Regions from separate parts of the Serratia ficaria genome, predicted to be linked through region 2. Evidence: predicted binding sites of a transcription regulator. Region 2 holds the regulator's gene; the other holds the start of a gene.
What was found. Region 2 encodes ArgR, which controls arginine synthesis, uptake and breakdown. Its sites were predicted from a motif close to ANTGAATAAAAATACANT; they were not measured.
Positions count from the first base shown of each region.

Region 1: argA (amino-acid N-acetyltransferase) is a predicted target of ArgR. The motif match lies at 1,609-1,626, and genes of this name have one in related genera.

Region 1 covers NZ_LT906479.1:4,160,130-4,163,539, reverse strand. Annotated here, with positions in the region: gene recD (exodeoxyribonuclease V subunit alpha) at 1-212, shown strand, start outside; gene argA (amino-acid N-acetyltransferase) at 250-1,575, opposite strand; gene amiC (N-acetylmuramoyl-L-alanine amidase AmiC) at 1,816-3,069, shown strand; tRNA gene CKW09_RS19635 (tRNA-Met) at 3,160-3,236, opposite strand; tRNA gene CKW09_RS19630 (tRNA-Met) at 3,300-3,376, opposite strand.
Region 2 covers NZ_LT906479.1:536,630-540,039, reverse strand. Annotated here, with positions in the region: gene CKW09_RS02475 (helix-turn-helix domain-containing protein) at 1-38, shown strand, start outside; gene mdh (malate dehydrogenase) at 105-1,043, opposite strand; gene CKW09_RS24655 (hypothetical protein) at 1,295-1,471, opposite strand; gene argR (transcriptional regulator ArgR) at 1,509-1,979, shown strand; gene yhcN (peroxide/acid stress response protein YhcN) at 2,385-2,648, shown strand; gene yhcN (peroxide/acid stress response protein YhcN) at 2,772-3,035, shown strand; gene mpl (UDP-N-acetylmuramate:L-alanyl-gamma-D-glutamyl-meso-diaminopimelate ligase) at 3,239-3,410, opposite strand, start outside.

The DNA of each region.
Region 1 (3,410 bases), 1.6 Mb from region 2:
ACAAGTCTCAGGGCTCGGAGTTCGATCATACGGTGCTGGTGCTGCCCAATCATTTCCTGCCGGTATTGACCCGTGAGCTGGTGTATACCGCGATCACCCGGGCGCGCAGGCAGCTTTCGCTGTACGCCGCCGATGGGGTGCTGATGAAAGCGATCCGCACGCCAACCCAGCGGCGCAGCGGGTTGGCCGAGCGTTTGCAGCGCGCCGACTAAACGGCGGAAGGGCGCAGCGCCGCCGCGCCCGCAGAAATTACAGGTCCGCCAGCAGAATTTTGGAGCGGCGCTGGTAGTTGTACAGCGCTTGTTTTTGCATCGGCAGCACGTCGACCTCCGCCGGCGTGAAGCCGCGCTCCTGGAACCAGTGGATGCTGCGGGTCGTCAGTACGAACAGCTTCTGCAGGCCCATTTGCCGCGCCTGATTTTCCACCCGCTGCAGCAGCATTTCACCGCGCGATGAGCTGCGGTAGTCCGGGTGCACCGCCACGCAGGCCATCTCGCCGATTTTTTCTTCCGGGAACGGGTACAGCGCCGCGCAGGCGATGGTCAGGTTGTCGCGCTCGATAATGGTGAACTTGTCGATTTCCATCTCCAGCTGCTCACGCGAGCGGCGCACCAGTATGCCTTGTTGCTCGAGCGGACGAATAAGCTCGAGGATGCCGCCGATGTCGTTAATCGTCGCCCGGCGCACCTGTTCGGCGCTCTCCATCACGATTTGGGTGCCGATACCGTCGCGCGAGAACAGTTCCTGCACCAGCGCGCCGTCTTCCTGATAGCTGATCAGGTGGCTGCGGCGCACGCCGCTGCGGCAGGCCTTAACCGCGCCGCGCAGGAAGCGCACGGTGCCGGAGTGATAGTCGCCGCTCTCTTCCAGCGCTTCGATGCGTTTTTGCGCGTCGTTGGGGAACAGTTCGGAAATGATATCACCTGCCTGATCGGTGACCCCCTGCGACGAACAGAAGCCGATCATTTTTTCCGCCTTCAGCTTGATCGCCAGCTGGGTGGCGACCTCTTCCGAGGTGAGGTTAAAGCTTTCACCGGTCACCGACACCGCTACCGGGCCGATCAGCACGATGGTGTTGCTGTCGAGCTGGCGGTGGATGGCTTCTTCGTCGATGCGGCGAATGCGCCCGCTGTGGCAGTAATCCACGCCGTCATCGATGCCCAGCGGTTGGGCGATGATAAAGTTGCCGCTGACCACGTTGATGTGCGCGCCCTGCAGCGGGGTATTGTTGAGGCTCATCGACAGCCGGGCGGTGATGTCCAGCTGCAGCAGCCCGGCGGCCTGCTTGACCAGCTCGAGCGTCGGGGCGTCGGTAACCCGGGTATGCTTGTGATAAATCGGTTCGAGGTTATGCTGCGCCAGATTGCTGTCGATCTGCGGCCGCGCGCCATAAACCACCACCAGACGAATGCCCAGGCTATGCAGCAGCCCGATATCGTTGACGATGTTGGAGAAATTCTCATGTTCGATGGCTTCCCCGCCGAGCATGACGACGAACGTCTTGCCGCGGTGGGCGTTGATATAGGGAACTGAGTGACGGAATCCTTGAACCAGCTCTGTACTACGTTCCTTCACGGCCAAACCTCTTTTGCATATTTATACGATATTTTTGTATTTTTATTCTTTTCTTGGCCCAATGGCAAGCGGGAAATTATCTCAATTCTCTCACTAAGGGCGCTGAATCGTTAATAAATTGAAAAACCATAAAAAGATTTTCTGGTGACAGGGCTGGCATGATTGGTTAAAGTTTTCGGCATTCCCGTTTGACCGGTGTTTTTTTCATCTGTTGTAATCTGTTATCACTGCCGGAGTCGCATGCCAAACTCAAATCACAATCTGGGCCGCCGTCGTTTATTGCAGGGGGTTGCCGCCAGCTGGTTGCTGAGTGTGAGTCGCGTAGGCTTCGCCGCATCGTCACACGTGATCGCCGTGCGCGTCTGGCCTTCTTCTACCTATACCCGCGTCACGCTCGAATCTAACGTTGAACTGAAATACAAACAGTTTGCGTTGACCAATCCCGACCGCGTGGTGGTGGATATCGAAGGCGTGCACCTCAACAGCGTGCTCAAGGGCATTGTCGGCCAGGTTCGCGCCGACGATCCCTATCTCAAACAGGCGCGGGTTGGCCAGTTCGATCAAAACACCGTGCGGCTGGTGCTGGAGCTTAAGCAAAGCGTCAGTCCGCATATGTTCTCGCTGGCGCCGGTACCGGAGTATCGCAACCGCCTGGTGATGGACCTCTATCCCACCAAGGGCGGCGGCGGCGGCGAGGAGTATGATCCGCTATTGGCGTTACTGGAAGATTACAACAAGGGCGATCTGGAGCGCACGCTGCCGGCGGAAGCGCCGCAGGCCGGCAAGGCGGGGCGCGACCGGCCGATCGTCATCATGCTGGATCCCGGCCACGGCGGTGAAGATCCCGGCGCCATCGGCAAGTTTAAAACGCGCGAGAAGGACATCGTGCTGCAGATTGCCCGCAAGCTGAGCGCGTTGATCAAGCGCGAACCGAATATGAAGGTATTCATGACCCGCAACGACGACGTGTTCATTCCGCTCAAGGTGCGCGTCGCCAAGGCGCGCAAGCAGCGCGCCGACCTGTTCGTTTCCATTCACGCCGACGCCTTCACCAGCCGGGCGGCGCGCGGCTCCTCGGTGTTTGCGCTGTCGACCAAGGGCGCCACCAGCTCGGCGGCCAAGTTCCTGGCGCAGACCCAGAACGCCTCGGACCAGATCGGCGGCGTCAGCAAGAGCGGCGATCGCTATCTCGATCACACCATGTTCGATCTGATCCAGACCGCCACCATTAACGACAGCCTGAAATTCGGCAAGGAAGTGCTGAACCGGATGGGCAAAATTAACCGTTTGCATAAGAATCGCGTCGATCAGGCCGGTTTTGCGGTGTTGAAAGCGCCGGACATCCCGTCGATTCTGGTCGAGACGGCGTTCATCAGCAACATAGAAGAAGAGCGCAAGCTGCGCACCAGCCATTTTCAGCAGCAGGTGGCGGAGTCGATTCTGGCGGGGATCAAGGCGTATTTCGCCAACGGCGGCGCGCTGGCGAGCAGATAACCTTGGGGCCAGGTGCAGGCCTGGCCGGCTTCGGCGGATTTCAGATACAAAAAAACACCCTTGAGGGTGCTTATCTGTTGTTATCAAGATTGGTTGCGGAGGCCGGATTTGAACCGACGACCTTCGGGTTATGAGCCCGACGAGCTACCAGGCTGCTCCACCCCGCGTCCGTCTTGATACCGTATTATCGAAACCCACCTTTCATGTGATACCGCTGGTACGGTATCGGTTGGTTGCGGGGGCCGGATTTGAACCGACGACCTTCGGGTTATGAGCCCGACGAGCTACCAGGCTGCTCCACCCCGCGTCCGATGGATGCGCACTATACTCTCCGTGCATTT
Region 2 (3,410 bases):
TGCTGGATCGCAAGGCGCGCATCAAGCCGAAGGCATGAATAAAAAGCAAAAAAAACCGCCGGAACCAGGTCCGGCGGCTTCTGCATGCACAGGCTGTGCGGCAATCAGTTGTTGATAAACTTCTCGCCCAGCTCGATATCTTTGTGCAGCACGTCCAGCATCTCATTCAGCGCTTTCTGCTCGAAGGCGCTCAGGGTGCCGATGTCTTTGCGTTCTTCAACGCCGTTTTTGCCCAGCACCAGCGGCTGTGCGAAGAAGCGCGCGTATTTGCCGTCGCCTTCAACGTAGGCGCATTCAACCACGCCTTGCTCACCCTGCAGCGCACGCACCAAAGACAGGCCGAAACGCGCAGCCGCCTGGCCCATGGACAGGGTCGCGGACCCGCCGCCGGCTTTGGCTTCAACCACTTCGGTGCCCGCATTCTGGATGCGCTTGGTCAGATCGGCCACTTCCTGTTCGGTGAAGCTCACGCCCGGGATCTGCGACAGCAGAGGCAGGATGGTCACGCCAGAGTGGCCGCCGATGACCGGCACGTTCAGCGCTTCCGGCTGCTTGCCTTTCAGCTCAGCCACGAAGGTGTTGGAGCGGATGATATCCAGCGAGGTCACGCCGAACAGTTTGTTTTTATCGTAAACGCCGGCTTTTTTCAGCACTTCCGCCGCGATGGCGACGGTGGTGTTGACCGGGTTGGTGATGATGCCGATGCAGGCTTTCGGGCAGGTTTTCGCCACTTGCTCGATCAGGTTACGCACGATGCCGGCGTTAACGTTGAACAGGTCGGAACGGTCCATGCCCGGCTTGCGCGCGACGCCGGCGGAAATCAGCACCACGTCGGCGCCGTGCAGAGCAGGAGTAGCGTCTTCGCCACTGAAGCCTTTGATTTTAACTGCGGTTGGGATGTGGCTTAAGTCGACGGCAACGCCAGGGGTAACAGGGGCAATGTCGTAGAGAGAGAGTTCAGAACCTGAAGGAAGCTGGGTTTTGAGTAGAAGGGCGAGGGCCTGGCCGATACCGCCAGCAGCACCGAGAACTGCAACTTTCATCCTATACTCCTTTATTATCTTAAATATATAAAGCGCCGTGAATGTGTTGGTTACGGACCTTAAATTATTACACCTTTGAAAACAATCTCTTAACGATGTGTTTGCGAGCTGGGGCAATAAACCGGCCGATGCCGCGCCCATTTTAGATTAAATCGCTTACGCATGAAGGGCATAGCGCACACTAATCAAAAATAATGCGAGGTTATTCACGAGCAAGTTAACCGGCGGTTACATTACACCCTTACGCAACATCAGAACAACATCATTTTAATAACATTTTCTTTACCGCTGGGGGCCATGATTTCAGTCGCTGAAAGGGCATATTCATGAGGGGCGGATTTTGTTAAAATGCCGTCCTTTCCTCGCCGCCCGGGCACGATTATTTTATTTGGGCAGGCTTTATTGCATAAAAATTCAATTATATGCATAATCATCACTTCTATTGTCAACATTCCACGGTGCAAAATGCGTAATCCCGCAAAGCAGGAAGATCTGATCAAGGCGTTTAAAGCGTTATTGAAAGAAGAAAAATTCAGTTCTCAAGGCGAGATCGTTTTGGCGCTGCAAGAAGAAGGCTTCGAAAACATTAACCAGTCCAAAGTATCGCGCATGCTGACCAAGTTCGGCGCGGTGCGTACGCGCAATGCCAAAATGGAAATGGTGTATTGCCTTCCGGCCGAACTCGGCGTGCCGACCACCACCAGCCCGCTGAAGAACCTGGTGCTGGACGTCGACCACAACGACGCGGTGGTGGTGATCCACACCAGCCCGGGCGCGGCGCAGCTGATTGCCCGCCTGCTGGATTCGCTGGGTAAATCCGAAGGCATTCTCGGCACCATTGCCGGTGACGACACCATTTTCGTCACCCCCTCCAGCACCTTTACCGCTCAGAAGTTACATGAAGCGATCCTGGGTGTGTTCGAACAAGAACTGTGAGGCGCGGCGCTAACAAAATGCGGCCAAGGGTCGCGTTTCGTTAGCGCTTATTTAACCCTTCCTTTACCTTTCCACGCTGCCCTACCACGTTTAATACTGCCTTTTCGCCCATCTGCAACACATTCCAATGACATTTCCATGTCGCCAGCGTTAGCGACTGCGATCTTCCGCACTTTTGGTCAAAAGCACTTACCCTATTGAAATTACATAAATTTAACATCGAAAGATCGTTTTATAAGCGTTTTTTATTCCATCCGGTTATTAAAAATAAGGATCGCCAGATTAAAGTTTCACTAGAAACTGTTAGCCAACTATTAATTTTTCGAGTTACTAGATGTATACTCATTTCCGTGACGTAAATCACAGTTCATTGGAACTGATAAAAGAATACGATGAGGTGAGATGATGAATACTAAAACTACCGTTGCAGCCATGAGCCTTCTATCAATGCTTTCTTTCGGCGCATTTGCAGCACAATCTGTTGATGCCTCCCAGGCGGAAAAACTGCAGCCGGCCGGCGTGATTACCGTGAGCGGCGTCGCCGCCGCACCTTCGGACATTCGCCAGGCGCTGTCTGATAAAGCCGACGCCAAAGGGGCCACGGCGTACCGCGTGATCGAAGCGCGCAACGAAGGCAGCTTCCACGCGACCGCTGAAATTTACAAATAAGTACCGGGCGTTACCCGTAAACGGGCAATAAATCTCTGGAATTTCGCACCACCGATAACGGTCTTCAAGAATAAAAACCGCTACCAAGCCCTTCCAGGCTGTTATCGCCAAAGGACCCATACCATGAACATGAAAACCACCATCGCCGCGCTCAGCCTGCTGTCAGCCGTGTCTTTCGGCGCTTCGGCCGCCCAACTGGTCACTAACGATCAGGTCGGCAATCTGCAATCCGTCGGCACCATCACCGTCAGCGGCATCGACGGCGCGCCTTCCGACATTCGCCAGGCGCTGTCGGATAAAGCGGACCAACAGGGCGCCACAGCCTACCGCGTGATCGAAGCGCGCAATGAAGGCAGCTACCACGCTACCGCCGAGATCTACAAATAACAACGCTGGGGAGCGCGTTTGCAGAGCTGATTACCCTCGTCACTGCCACTGCCGAGTTCTGACGCAAACGCCGACTCTCCGGCGCCCCTATCGTCGTCCTATCCGACGAAACCCCGTTGCCCTCGCTCGCGAGGGCTTTTTTATGGGCGCAAAAAAGGGCCGCCGGCGGCCCTTATGCTGAAATGACGCGATCCCGCTGGCGATCAGTAGGTGACTTTCGGCTCCTGCTTCTTCGCCAGCGCTTCCAGCAGGCGATCGTGAATGCCGCCGAAGCCGCCGTTGCTCATCACCAGAATGTGGTCGCCCGGCTGCGCGGTTTTCACGATCATCTCCACCAGCGCATCGAGATCGGCGCTCCAGTGCGCCGGCTGTACG